One region of the Paenibacillus germinis genome, then DNA from elsewhere that is predicted to be linked to it. Evidence: riboswitches for the same ligand, from Rfam matches in the RefSeq annotation. Region 1 holds a riboswitch; each other region holds the start of a gene.
The links. A riboswitch is a leader RNA that binds a small molecule or an ion and turns the genes downstream of it on or off. The one in region 1 is predicted to bind cyclic di-AMP.

Region 1 (3,398 bases):
AACTGTAAAGTCCGTCTTCAAAGTATTCATATTCCTTTTTATTTAAAATCTTAATTCCATATCCTTCAAAGAAAGTATGAATCCCCGATTCAGTCTCAATAGCGTTAGGCTTGGGGCGAATTGCCAAAGATATATCATATCTTGGGTCGCCAAACGCTCCTCCACTCCAGTCAATAATACTTATTATTTTCCCATCACGAACTAATACATTATCAATAGTGAAGTCTCCATGAATTAGTGTGCTTTTCAATGGTTGGGGCTTGTTGTTCTTCAATTGTTCTAATAACTCTGCAGTTCCATCTACCGAGAAATGTTTAAGATTATATTCCGCATGTACTAACATGTCATCCAACCAAATCGTATCTCTAATTAATTCCTTGGGGCATGGAGTTGAGTGAATTTGTGACAAGGTTAAACCAAAATTGAATATCATTTCATGCTTCTTATCCGTATTTTTCTCTTTATTTAATACATGTCTTAAAGTTTCCCCCTCAAAAAATTGCAGCAATGCCCAAGACTGATTCTCACTTTTTTGTTGCACAATCTGATAAACAGAGGGAATAGGTAACTTCGTGTTATGTAGACTATATAGCACATCAATTTCTTTAGATAACCAGGAACAATATTGTTCACCTTTTGCTCTTTTTATAACAAAACAACCTCGTGAACTTTCAATTATTGCTACATCAGATGTATGACCCTGTCTTGGAAATCTGATTTCTTTAATGGCACCTAAATAATCATTTATTTCATTGGGTATTTCGTCTAAATTGATTGGATACATTAATGACACCTCAACCCTTCCCCAAATTTCACTTAGAACATTCATTCGCTTCATTCTATTACAAATTACTTAATATGGAAATATAATTGAAAATGAGGGCACATTTCTATTTACTGTAGTTAGTTATATATGCTCATAACCGAGAGGTGAATTCAAAAAACGAAAAAACCAGCAACAAATAGTTGCTGGTTTTACTTAAAATATTCTGCTGACAAATGTTGCTACGTTAGTTGCTAATGAATTCCTGTACCCATTCGCCGTTGTAAAAAGCAACACCGATTTGGGTGAAGTTAGGACTTAGAATGTTTTGACGATGACCCGTGCTGTTCATCCAAGCTTTCATGACAGCTTCAGGCGTTTGTTGACCTTTTGCAATGTTTTCACCTGCGTAGGAATAGCGAATGCCGTATGTGCTCATCATATCAAAAGGCGACCCATAAGTCGGCGAGGTATGATCGAAATAACCATTGTTGTACATATCCTTCGCTTTGTCCAAAGCCATGGTGGTAAGTGCGCTATTGCTGGTTAATGGACGCAGTCCAGCCTTTGATCGTTCTTGGTTAACTAAGTTAACGACTTGGCTAGCAAAAGTTGTTTGGGATGGCGCAGTCGTAACTGGCGTTTTAGTACCTGCATTTGTACTCGTACTGCCAGGAATGTTGAGGCTCATACCAGACCAAATCACGTTCGGGTTGGCAACCTGAGGGTTTGCCTTAATAAGCGAAGATAGGCTTATGCCATACTTCTGGGATATTAACCACATTGTATCATTACCTGATACCGTATGGGTTGCTGGTGCGGCCATTGCCGCGCTCGAACCTACGAGGACGCTCAATCCTATTGCGCCGGTAACCACAAGCTTTTTGTAACGTTTCAAAATAAACCTCTCCTTTTTGCGGCCTGCGAGGTTAGCTGTCGGATTCGGATCAAAGAGTAATCACCCGGCCGCTGTCGCGGCTTCACCCCAAATAATGGGTCCCCCGTGCTTCACATGAAACTTCGGCCTTCTGAGTTATTTGATCCATATGGATCTCACAAATTGTAACATGTGAAATCATAGAGAACATGACTCAAAATTTTCCAACAATATTTTGCAAGCGGTATCAGCCGTTACTTTTAGACCAAAATATTAGCTCATTAATCCCAAATTCGTGGCCGATCGATTCCAGCCGTTCGCATATAATCCAACAGTTGCCCGGTGTGAACGGATTCGTGGTATGCGATCCTCATTAACATATCTCCTAAAGTTCGAACATACCCTACGTCACTTCGATTAATTTTAATATTTGACAAATCCTCAGGGGTGAACGATTTAACGGTATTCAAGAATTGTTCTCTGTACATTTGTGCGAATATCAGTTCATCCTCCACCGAAGAAAATTCCCGATTGTCAAAAGGAGAATCGTATGAAGACAAACTTCCACTGTTAAGAATTGCAAGATGATAATAATGCTCGCTGTCCAATATGTGCCGGATCATTTCTTTAATGCTTAAGGCTTGGGCATCAGGCCTCCAATCCAGCATAGTTAGAGGAATAACGCTCCACACTTTAATACTTCTACGTCGGACTTCTTCCAAGTTCAATATAACAAGATCTGTTCCGTTAATGATTAACACTCCTTTAAACTTCTCAATAATTCATGCCTAGTTGTTTTATAATTGTGCTGTATTTCCTTACGAACAAATATACAGCACATTTGTTCGCATGTAAATAATCCCTCATTTAATTAGTCTGCCAGGCTTTATGATAGTGGCGTTCCTAAGCTTTGGTACAAGTAAGTGGTATAAGTTCCCGATAAGCAATCCTATAAATAAGTACATCAAACCTCCAAAAATGCCATAAATTACTGCACCCACGATCGCACTAAGTGTGCCAAAAATGACTTGTTCCTTATATTTAGCTGGTGAAGTAGGCGGATCTGTTAGCATAAAAAGAGCAAAGAAAAGACAAGCATTGATAAAAGGTGATCGAAGTGCGTCAGTGGCGTCTCCGACATCAATAATCCCCATAATAAATAATAAGATGAAATACGTTCCTAGAAATGAAAAAACTTGTGGAAATTTGTTCACCCGGTTCGTCACCATGTATCCGCCAATTAACAGAAACACGACTGTCCATGTGGGAATATCCCCGAATGCGCCCCACCAACTCTGTCCTGTTCGAAAGAAAAGGATGGACAGAAGCAGTCCGAAAGCCGCTGGGTTGAAGATTGGTTTTTTCTTATGGACAAGTAAATGTTTTGACAAAATAGCGATAATGGAAGTTGCTGCAACAATATACCATGAGGAAGTTGTACTTAAGACTAAAGCAATGATTAACCCTGTTATCACCGCACCATCCGGCATCATTCGCTTCTTTTTGGCTATGCGGGAACAAAGGATATCCACGGCTGAAGAAACAACGACGGCAATGATGCCATTATAAATGCCACTGAAATCTAATGACCCTATAGAGGCTATTAATAGAAAGGCAACCATGGAAACTACGACATATCCCTTTGGGGTTTTCATCCATTGGTTAGCTGTCATTTTAATTACCCCCTACGTTATAAATTTGTAAATCGGATGTAATCAAGATTCCTTTGAGATCAACTTGTTCTATTAACGTACTACC
Region 2 (3,398 bases), on a different contig from region 1:
CTTGTTGAATTTCTGCGCAGACGTAACCGATTGAATAATGTCATCGTTTCGTCTTTCGACCATAAGTGTGTCAGAAGGATCAAACAAATGGAATCGGAAGCCAAGATCGGTCTTTTGTATCAATCCAAATTGCTTGATCCTACCGCATACGCACGCAGTTTTGATGTGGAGGTGTACTCGCTTCATCCTTACTTTCAAATGTTGGATGCCGAGGATGTGCTGAAGGCGACTGAGAGCGGGCTTTATGTCTACCCTTATACAGCAAATGAAGTAAATGATCTGCTGCATCTAACCGGGTTTGGGGTTTCGGGTATTATTACGGACTTCCCTGGAAGATTAAAAGATTTGTTGCAAACGCAGGATTCCAAGTGAAAAATTTCTATGCGAAGCCCCGGTTTCCGGGGCTTTACCTTTCATTTTATCTTTAGGAATGGGGACATGAAATGAGTCTTCTTGTTTTGGAGAAACTAGGGATGGCGCTGTTATTAGGTCTGTTGATTGGGATTGACCGTCAACTCAAGCATAAACCATTGGGTATGAAAACGAGTATGGTGATTTCGGTGGCTAGCTGCTTAATCACTATTGTATCGATAGGAGCCGTTCAAAAGTACTCCATCCCTGGATATACGAATATGGATCCTATGAGGCTAGCGGCTCAAATCATTAGCGGGGTAGGCTTTATTGGGGCTGGCGTTATTTTAAGACGAAGTAATGAGATTATTTCTGGACTTACGACCGCGGCATTGGTATGGGCGGCTTCCGCTCTTGGCATCGCAACGGGAGCAGGATTTTATCAAGAGGCGACTTTGGCTGTTATTCTTATTATTTTCGCTATCAATCTGTTTCCGATTTTTATCAAGCTGCTTGGCCCACAAAAGCTGAGGGAGAAGGACTTGGCGATCAATATTATTTTCAGTCCTGAAGGGGACATGTCCACACTTATCGATCAAATCAGCGAAGAATACATGAAGGTGAAACATATCAAAATTAAGGACTTGAACGAGAACCAACAAATTCAGTTGGTCATTTCCACAGCAGACAAACATCGTACGACAACTGTCTACAGCAAAATCAAGAAGATCAAATATGTGCTCGCAGCCGAAGTTGAAACGATAAGCAATTAATACGTGAGGCTATCCCGTGGAAACAATTACCACTATACAAAAGTTGAAACTAATAGACCAACTATGCTAGTCTAACATAGACAAAAAATGCCGAATCTCGGAGCAGCAAAAGCTCTGGTACGGGGGACTTCTTTATTTGGGGTGAATGAATGCTCAGCTGTTTAATAAACTGAGCGCGCTAGGGAAACCTCTTCCCGAACCCGTCAACTAACCTCGGAGGCTTCAAGGAGGAACAATTTTTGAAACTTTTTACAAAAAGCTTTATTTGTTCATGCGCACTTGTTTGTGCGGCAGTATCTCTGTTTTCCGCTCCCTCGGTTCAAGCCGCATCATCTACATCCACTGTGAAAGTCCAGGTCAACGATGAGTTGATTCAGTTCCCGGAAGTACAGCCATTTATTGACAACGCAGGAACGCTGCAAGTTCCACTGCGAGTACTATCTGAGAAATTGGGTTATCAAGTAGGCTGGGCGAAGCAAGAAAGCGACATCGTGGTCACGTTGATCAACAAGCAGCAGACGATTCAACTGACAACCGACGAGAAGCAAGCGATTGTGAACAGCAAGAAGATTAGTCTGGAAAGCAGTCCGACGCTTTATCAAGGTAATACGTATGTACCCTTGCGATTCATCACTGAAACATTCGGTTCTCCGATTGAGTGGAATGAAGCGAATCGTATCGCGATTGTGAATGTCGATGGCAAGTCGCACAAGCCAGCCTGGATTGCACCGCCACCAGCACCAGCTCCAAAGGTAGCAGCGGTAGCTAAACCATCCGTGTCTGATCAAATCGTACAAACAGCAAATACGTTCATGGGGACGCCATACGTTTGGGGAGGCACAACACCCGGAGGGTTTGATTGTTCCGGATTTGTGCGCTATTTGTACGAAGCTAAAGGCATTGATCTACCCAGAACTTCGGTCCAAATGTACGATGAAGCAGGAACCAGGGTTACGGACTTGAAGGTTGGGGATCTTGTGTTTTTTGCAGCAGGCAGTGTAAATCACGTTGGTATTTATCTGGGAAATGATCAATTCATTTCGGCGACAACGTCTAGAGGTGTAAGGATAGATAGTCTCGCCAGTTCATACTGGGGATCCAGATATGTGGGAGCCAAAAGAGTTCTGTAAATAAGCCGTGTGATGAAAAAGGATTAAATTATCGAACATTTGTTTTCTATGAATCTTTCGAATGAAAGCATAGAAGGCAGATGTTCTTTTTTTGCGCGAAATATTGCGATTTTTATCGAAATTTTATGGTTTTTAGCCTATAATGAAGAAATGTTTGGAAGAAAGCAGGTGACACGAACGGCATGCAATTAAGTGTCTGGAAAAGTTGGTTTTATAAAAAAAGACATTCGAATAAAGCAAATAGCATGTATATCGTGGAAAAAGGTCCTGCCATACCAGAAGAGATTCGGGGAGTCATTGATCGATTTTTTCTTACGTATAATCATTTCAAAGGGGCAAGAAGTCTACAGACGGATACGTTTATTAAAGAAGTCTTTTACGCAACGAAACAGGATCCGAAGGATCAAAGGACAATTGAAGAGATGGAAGCTTATATTCAGCAGAAAAATGTGCATCGATTGCGATTGAAATCCTTTGTTATTGATGAGTATCTTAGTATTGGCGAGAAGGTTTGCATGATTGGTGTAACAAGGGAATTCAGTAATAATCAGAGAAATCGCGTGCTTTATTTTCTAATAAAAGAGGATCAGTCTTGGCGCTTTCATCATATTGCAAGGTCTCACCATGGGAAAGTTCTAGATAAGTTTCAAGTGAATGAGCAAACGGGGTTCGTGGTTGGGAATGAAAAAGCCGCTCTCCTCTTTCTGACACACTCCGGGTCTGCCGATGCATCCACCTTTATATTGGGTGATTATGTGCATGTGGAAGGTTATTTGGAAGTGGAGCAAGAGGTGAGCAGCCAACTGTATTACCGAATCGTACGAATGAATCGCGTGCACTAAAAGCGAAGAGAGACCCGATAAAGCTGTGGATCCCACTGGATCTGTCCGCCTAAGGATTCAATAATGGCTCTTAAGGGCATGTAAATATGACCATCTAGTATGGTAGGTGCTTCAGGGAGTATGACAGATTGCCCATTCACAGTCATCATGGAATGATCTGGCCGAAGCTCAAGATTAGTAGAACCATGATGAACAGTTAATGTACGGGTTGTCCCGTTCCATTCGAATTTGGCGCCGATTCTTTCTAGAATGCCCCGAAAGGGTACCATACTTGTTTCTTGCAATAAATACCCTCGGAACTC
Region 3 (3,398 bases), on a different contig from region 1:
TACTATTCTAAATTAAAAGCTGCACCAACGAAAAAGGAACTCAGTGAATATGAGCGCTATATTATCTCGCAAAACTCAATAGAAGGAATTCATATTCAAATTCTTCCTTTAGAAGCTTTATTTCATGTCTATTTATCGCAAATAGAGAACTTGTCGGAATCGAAGATATTGCTCTTTTCGCGTCAGTTGGTATCACTTTTCTATGGGATTCCGTTTCAGGTTCATATTCAAATGTTGGAATCTAAGACATTGATAGAAGCATATATGGATAGTGTAGACAGTTTATTGGTAGCAATTACTCATGATATCCATTAGGCCAACAAAAAAAGCTTAGTCAAGGCCCGCGGCTGCTTTCTGACTAAGCTTTTCTCCATATTATTATTTATTATTTTCATTTTCATTTTGTCGTCTTTTCATTACGTTATTCACTAAGTTTTGAGTTGCGTCTTGTGTGGATCCAGTTACGTTTTCAATGGCGTTTTGTACATAATTCGTTGCGGATTGAACTCCGTTTTTAAAGATACTGGTTTTGTTAACATCAACGTTATTCGGATTACTCGTATTGTTTGACATCGTTCATTCCTCCAATGATATTCTAGAGAGACTGTCGTTTGATTAATTATGCTTTCTTACAACTGGTACACATAACTTCTACAACATCGTTCAACTGCGAATAGGGATTCACTCATCCAGCAACCTCAACCTAGCATATATGACGATTGATCCCGATTTAAGACACCTGCATGTAGAGCAAGATTGGTTGAATGAATCGACGGTCTCCTAGATGTAATATTTGAACTCTCGTTTGACCTTACCTATTGATCTCATCGTCTTCCGTAGTCTCGTTTAACTCCTGCTCGGCATCCATCTCAGCGGCGGCATCGAAGACATTCTCTTTCGGCACCTGAGTTATATCTTCCTTTTGCTGAACCCAGTAACCAACGTTACGGTACCAATATTGAAACGAATCGTCCAATTGCAGCTCTCGGTTGCGATCCTCGTTAACATCGGAGTCAACTTCTAACCCCTCTACGAGGAATCCGTCTTCACGATTCTGTTTTCGATTGATATCATCAGGTGTATTCACGTTAAGTTTCCCTCCTAAACATTCTTATCATAACGCTCCTCCATCCTTGTAAGGATTAATCTGCATAGATAGGGAACGATTTATACAAAATCTCTAATGCCCAGAAGTAAATTTAAGGCCGAGAACGCCAACTAGGATCAGAATCATGAACAAGATCCTTGTTAAACTAATGGGTTCATCTAGAAAGAGGGTGCCGATTATAATCGCGCCGACAGCACCAATTCCGGTCCAAGCCGCGTATGCTGTGCCTATAGGGAGAGTTTTTGTTGCTACCGCTAAAAAATAGAAACTTACAATCATCCCTGCGATCGTGACGAGGGAAGGAACTAAACGTGTAAAACCATTCGAAAATTTCAACGAGATCGCCCAAAGTACCTCAAATACACCTGCAATAACGAGATATAACCATGCCATGATGAATCACTCCTCTTAAATTTCTTATACGTACCTATTATGCCGCAAAAAAGGAAAAAGCCTGGAAGTTATATCGCTAAAGCGATATGACTCCCGGGCTTTTTCCCCTCCGTGACCACAGCGTATTCGCTGCGTGTTTCCCCTCGGACCAGTCTGACGATGAACGCCACGGAACCCTAGAAAACAATATGCCGTTATTATAGAACGGCTAACATACGATGTCAAGTTACAAGATTTGCAAATGAATAAAAGCCCTGAAAGCTGCTCTTTCGAGCGGGGCTTGTCCGGGCTTTATTCATGAGTCTTGCAGAGTTTACTTGGATTCAGCAGTTAGTTGATTGTAGATATCATCCCACAGAACTCGTCTGGCTGATACATACCGCTTCGCGTAATAAGATTGGCTAAGTTTGCTTTTCACTATACCTTCATCGGAAGCAGAGTGAATGAATTCACCGTTTCCAAGATAGATACCAACGTGAGAAATGCCATTGCCGCCGCTTGTGTCAAAGAACACAAGATCACCTTTACGAAGATCTTTTTTGTCAACCCAGAAGCCTTCTTTATTTTGAGATGATGAGCTATGAGGAAGATCAATGCCGAATTTGTCGAAAACGTATGAGGTAAAACCAGAGCAATCAAAGCCCTTTGTGGTTGTTCCTGCCGTTCTGTACGGAATTCCGAGCAATCCGTCAACCGTTTCATCCAAAGTGGATTGGGCCGCTGACACGCTTCCTAAACCGATACTCAAAAACAAAACAAGGCTAAAAACAAGAGCAACAATCTTTTTCAACTGCTTGTCTCCTTCCGGTGCCTACGAGGTTAGCTGGAGGGTTCGGTTGAAGGTTCCCTATGATCCCTGTCTTGCAAGATCAATTCACCCGGTGTGGTTCCCCCGTTTCCCCAAGAAATGAGGAATTCGGCATGAAATATTTGGTTTTTTTTGATGCTAGTCCTTGTAATTCGTCATAAACATTTAAAATCCTCCTTTTCTATGAGTCTACTCATTAAAATATGCAAGTTTATTAGGGAAATAAACAAAAAAAAGCCCCTTTTGCAAGGGGGGAGAAGAAAATGTGCTAATTTCAGCTTATTTATATGCACTTAGCCGTTCATTTTGGCAGATAGAAGCTGATATTGGGAAGTTATGGCCCACATTTGGAAGAAAATGTGGAAAAGCGGAAAGAGCTGATAAATGATTAGTGCTACCAGACCTGCCCAAATGTAAGTTGCAGTGACTGTGACCCCTGCCAATAGTCCTGAGGCGATTAGGAGGATAAGTGCAAGCCCGATAATAGGAAGCAAAGAGCGAACGAAAGTGATGACGGTGGATAAAATGCCAAGTTTGGCAGCAATCGCGAACTGCACGTACATAAAAAGAAGATGTAAGAGAAAGCCATAGACGAGCATGCCGAGAAGCCAAGGCAGTAATTGGAGGGCCGCTTGCTCATACGATGTGGTATGTGCGAATTGTTTTTGCGCTTTAGGAAACAGCCATATGAGCGGCAGCAAAGAAAGCGAGATTCGAACGACATATGCGATTAGGAATGGGAGCATAAGCTCCTTTATGCCTCGGAAAAAGCGATAGCCGGCATTTTGCTGGGAATGGGTCAGCGAGTAGTAGACGCCGCTATTCAATATTGGAGTGAGCAGCATGCGAACAACAAGTAGAGCAGCCAGCCACCAAAGGTAGGAATGGCTAAGATCGGTTTTGACAAGTTGGAACTGTCCTTCAGCTAGAAATAGCTGCAGCGCTTGCTTCGGTTGCTCGCCACCAGGATAGCGGTGCATGAGAGGGACGAGAACACCCTGTACAAGCTTATACAGCAGGATGCCCCAGCCCATCTGATACAGGAACAAGACGATCGTGGCGAAAGGTTGCCGTAAAGCCGCCCTGAAG
Region 4 (3,398 bases), on a different contig from region 1:
GGCCCTTGGATTGCAGCATTTCATTCACAAAGTAAACACATCCATACCCAGTCGCTTCGGTACGTCCCAAGCTGCCTCCATAGATGATCCCTTTTCCTGTCAGTACACCAGCCTCGTGAGCACCGCGAATTCTCTTGTACTGACCGAACATGTAACCAATTTCGCGTGCGCCTACGCCAATGTCTCCTGCCGGAACATCAGTGTCCGGACCCATATATTTATAGAGCTCTGTCATGAAACTTTGAGTAAAGCGCATGATTTCATTATCGGACTTTCCTTTAGGATCGAAATCGGAACCGCCTTTACCGCCGCCGATCGGCTGGCCTGTAAGGGAGTTTTTGAAAGTTTGCTCGAATCCAAGAAATTTAATAATGCTAGCGTTAACGGAGGGATGAAAACGCAACCCACCCTTGTACGGCCCAATCGCACTGTTAAATTGAACACGAAAACCACGATTAACTTGCGTAATCCCTTGGTCATCTACCCATGGCACGCGGAAAGTGATTAAGCGCTCTGGTTCCACGATCCGCTCAAGAATACCTGATTTCATATACTTCGGATGCTTTGAGAGAACCGGGATCAGCGACTCTAAAATCTCCTTCACAGCTTGATGGAACTCATACTCATAAGGATTACGTTTGACTACGGTTTCGTAAACGACATGTACATATTCCCTTGCAACTACCTCATTATCCACTTGAACAATCACAACCTCATCCACCTTCACAATCAGTTATATTAAAAATGTCTAATAGTATAGTTTTACCTTATCCTGGGCAATTGAGCAATTAAAATTTACATGTCATGTAAGCTTACCTAGATGTGTTAATCAAGTGCTCATTTGGTATGAAATAAAATAACATGACATCCATGCTCCGTTACTAGGTACAAGACTGATGACATAAAAAATATAAGTAAATATTACTATTGTTTCTAGATATGTATTGGGGTAAATTGATAAAATAAGAATGAATCATACTACGCTTAATTCTTTAGATTAAAGAAGCGGGGGAACCAAGTTTTCTGGGGTGAGTACACTTTTTAAGTGTTAGGGTTAGCTTTCAACCCGAATCCGTCAGCTAACTTCGTCAGCGTGGAAAGAAAATGATAGAAATATTAAAAGTGTCCTTTATATTTTAGGACTCTATTCCCTCGCTTCCTTTTTTCGTTCAAGAGAAAAAAGGAGGAATTAGACATGTTTATTAAGAGAGTTACCAAAGAGGTGAAGAAGCTTTTTCAATTGAAAAGATCAAACACTTCTGTACAACGTCAAGATGAGATTCTTCACTTAAAGCGACGGCTGGAGGAGTTTGACATTCAATTTTCGAATTTGGCGTATCGGCCATCAGGTGTCGAAACACAGGCTTTATTGGAAATAAGCAAAACAGTCGGACAAAACAATGACTTGCTAAACCAACTAAGTTCGGAAAGTGAATTAGCAGTTCAACAATTACTAGCCAATCGCGTCGGCATTTCCCCGAAAATTTGGGAGGAACATCATAAATTTATCGTAACCATGGCTCATATTTTTGGTGGTCCGTATCCTTGTCTCAGAGAGTACATCAGAAGCAGTATTATATGATGGTTTCTAGCCGAAAAACAAAATTAAAAAGCAGCCTCTGCGAAGAAGCTGCTTTTTAGTATTGCATTAGTCGGTGATCTATGACTCTCTTATCCGGCAGTTTCATCAAGGTCTTCGTTGTAAGCCAATATTCCGCGTTTGTAAGTTCTAACAGCACGCAGCCAATTCGGATCGGTCCGGAAAGTTTTAATGCTATCGCCTATTGTGACTTGTAATTTGAGAATAGAATAAGAGCCTTGAAATAATCAGGAATCATATCACTCTAATCACTGCAATCCAACTACTTATGTAAAATCTACCATTAATGTATAATAGGGTAACACTAAGGATCGGTTTTTCTAAATCCCGAGTTGGATACCGACTTATCCTTATTTCCAAAATGAGAGGATGATTCCATTGTTCAAGAAGTTTGCGGCAGATGCATTAGGTTTAAGTGATATCGGTAAGGTAATTAGTCCGAGTGATTTCGACAAAGTAGATTCAGATGATTATGTCATGCATGAGGATGGCGAGAAGATTTTCTTCATCATTAAGTCGAAGAAAGACGAATACTGCTTTACCAACCTTGCCCTAATCCACCTTGATGGAGATAGTGCTATTAGCAGCAAGCGTATGCTGAAACGTTACAGCTACCACACAAATGCAATTTCCAAAGTGTATTTGGAAACTGCAGGAACTATCGATCTTGACGTCGAGATCAAGTTCATTATCGGTGACGTCAACTTCTCGATTGATGTGGACAAGAAGCAAATTGAGCAGATCAAAGACTTGTATAAAGCCTTAATTAAGATTTCCGAGACGGTAGCACATAACGAGGACTTGTTTGGTTACGCGAAGCAAAGCGTAGTTATTGCTAAGGAAGCGACAGGCCGTATCACAACTCAAACTACTTCCCCTGTAGCCCAATTCGATGCAATCAACGAATCTACCTACAATTGGTTGAAGAATAAGCACTCTGAGTTAAAGGTCAAGGATTTCGGTTACATTTTCGAACGCTATATCAATAACTAAATGTGACATATTTTCCGGTATAATGAAATAAAGTGTGGTGGAATGTTACGAGGGGGGCGACCGGAAACGATGCTTGGAAAATGTGTAGGTACGGGATCGAGTTGCGAAGTGTATGAATGGGGTGGCAACGACAAAGTTGTCAAACTATTTCATACAAACACGCCGTCTGAAGCCGTTCAGCTCGAATTTCGGAACAGCTCTGCCGAGAGCGATTAAGCTTAAGAGGCTGCCAGCACATAATAAAAAAGAGACTAGAAATTAATAAGTGGAACCAATTAATAAGCCTTTTAAAGTGGATTATATTCACTTGAAAGGCTTTTTTGATTGTGCGTAACCGGCAAAGTACGTATTCGTTTTCGTGAATAGCAAGAATGGATAATGAATAACAAATACCAACAAAGAAAATAGGTAAGTAGTCTGATAATATTAGCCATGTAATCGGAGAATGGTTGCGGTTACAAGGAGGTGAGCCATGCCTTGTTGAATGAAGATCGGAGAACATAGCCTCAGCAGAAAATCCGAGAGTATTTTAAAGGAGAAGGTGGCTAAGTGATATGAAGATATTTAGGAAAAAAAGCAAATTCGTAGTTCTGGTTTCAGTGGCTTCTTGCTGGATGCTTGCAGGTGCGCCGTCATTACCGGCGCACGCAGTCGTGCCGCAGGACAGCACTTTTTTCTCCACAACAGCAATCGAGTCGTCGGATACAATCAATACGGCTTCACAAGGCGATTTGTGGGCATCGTGCTGGGCAGATGACGGCCATCTGTATGCGGCCAATGGAGATGGAAAAGGCTTCACGCTAGG

Region 2: linked by a shared signal. The riboswitch ahead of GC102_RS26910 (C40 family peptidase) and the one ahead of GC102_RS09740 (CAP domain-containing protein) in region 1 are both predicted to bind cyclic di-AMP.
Region 3: linked by a shared signal. The riboswitch ahead of GC102_RS32770 (C40 family peptidase) and the one ahead of GC102_RS09740 (CAP domain-containing protein) in region 1 are both predicted to bind cyclic di-AMP.
Region 4: linked by a shared signal. The riboswitch ahead of GC102_RS06770 (hypothetical protein) and the one ahead of GC102_RS09740 (CAP domain-containing protein) in region 1 are both predicted to bind cyclic di-AMP.

The regions. Positions count from the first base shown of each region.
Region 1 is NZ_WHOC01000047.1:24,543-27,940, forward strand. It holds gene GC102_RS09735 (phosphotransferase family protein) at 1-784, opposite strand, end outside; gene GC102_RS09740 (CAP domain-containing protein) at 1,011-1,661, opposite strand; cyclic di-AMP (ydaO/yuaA leader) riboswitch at 1,667-1,799, opposite strand; gene GC102_RS09745 (DinB family protein) at 1,922-2,392, opposite strand; gene GC102_RS09750 (RnfABCDGE type electron transport complex subunit D) at 2,504-3,313, opposite strand; gene GC102_RS09755 (FAD:protein FMN transferase) at 3,315-3,398, opposite strand, start outside.
Region 2 is NZ_WHOC01000144.1:61,329-64,726, reverse strand. It holds gene GC102_RS26920 (glycerophosphodiester phosphodiesterase) at 1-372, shown strand, start outside; gene GC102_RS26915 (MgtC/SapB family protein) at 444-1,124, shown strand; cyclic di-AMP (ydaO/yuaA leader) riboswitch at 1,203-1,361, shown strand; gene GC102_RS26910 (C40 family peptidase) at 1,364-2,254, shown strand; gene GC102_RS26905 (hypothetical protein) at 2,437-3,096, shown strand; gene GC102_RS26900 (stalk domain-containing protein) at 3,093-3,398, opposite strand, start outside.
Region 3 is NZ_WHOC01000168.1:27,253-30,650, reverse strand. It holds gene GC102_RS32790 (TetR/AcrR family transcriptional regulator) at 1-315, shown strand, start outside; gene GC102_RS32785 (hypothetical protein) at 379-573, opposite strand; gene GC102_RS32780 (hypothetical protein) at 812-1,087, opposite strand; gene sugE (quaternary ammonium compound efflux SMR transporter SugE) at 1,181-1,501, opposite strand; guanidine-I (ykkC/yxkD leader) riboswitch at 1,590-1,692, opposite strand; gene GC102_RS32770 (C40 family peptidase) at 1,815-2,291, opposite strand; cyclic di-AMP (ydaO/yuaA leader) riboswitch at 2,295-2,433, opposite strand; gene GC102_RS32765 (hypothetical protein) at 2,603-3,398, opposite strand, start outside.
Region 4 is NZ_WHOC01000028.1:222,796-226,193, forward strand. It holds gene gdhA (NADP-specific glutamate dehydrogenase) at 1-709, opposite strand, end outside; cyclic di-AMP (ydaO/yuaA leader) riboswitch at 972-1,108, shown strand; gene GC102_RS06770 (hypothetical protein) at 1,196-1,582, shown strand; gene GC102_RS06775 (PH domain-containing protein) at 1,979-2,593, shown strand; gene GC102_RS06780 (glycoside hydrolase family 183 protein) at 3,148-3,398, shown strand, end outside.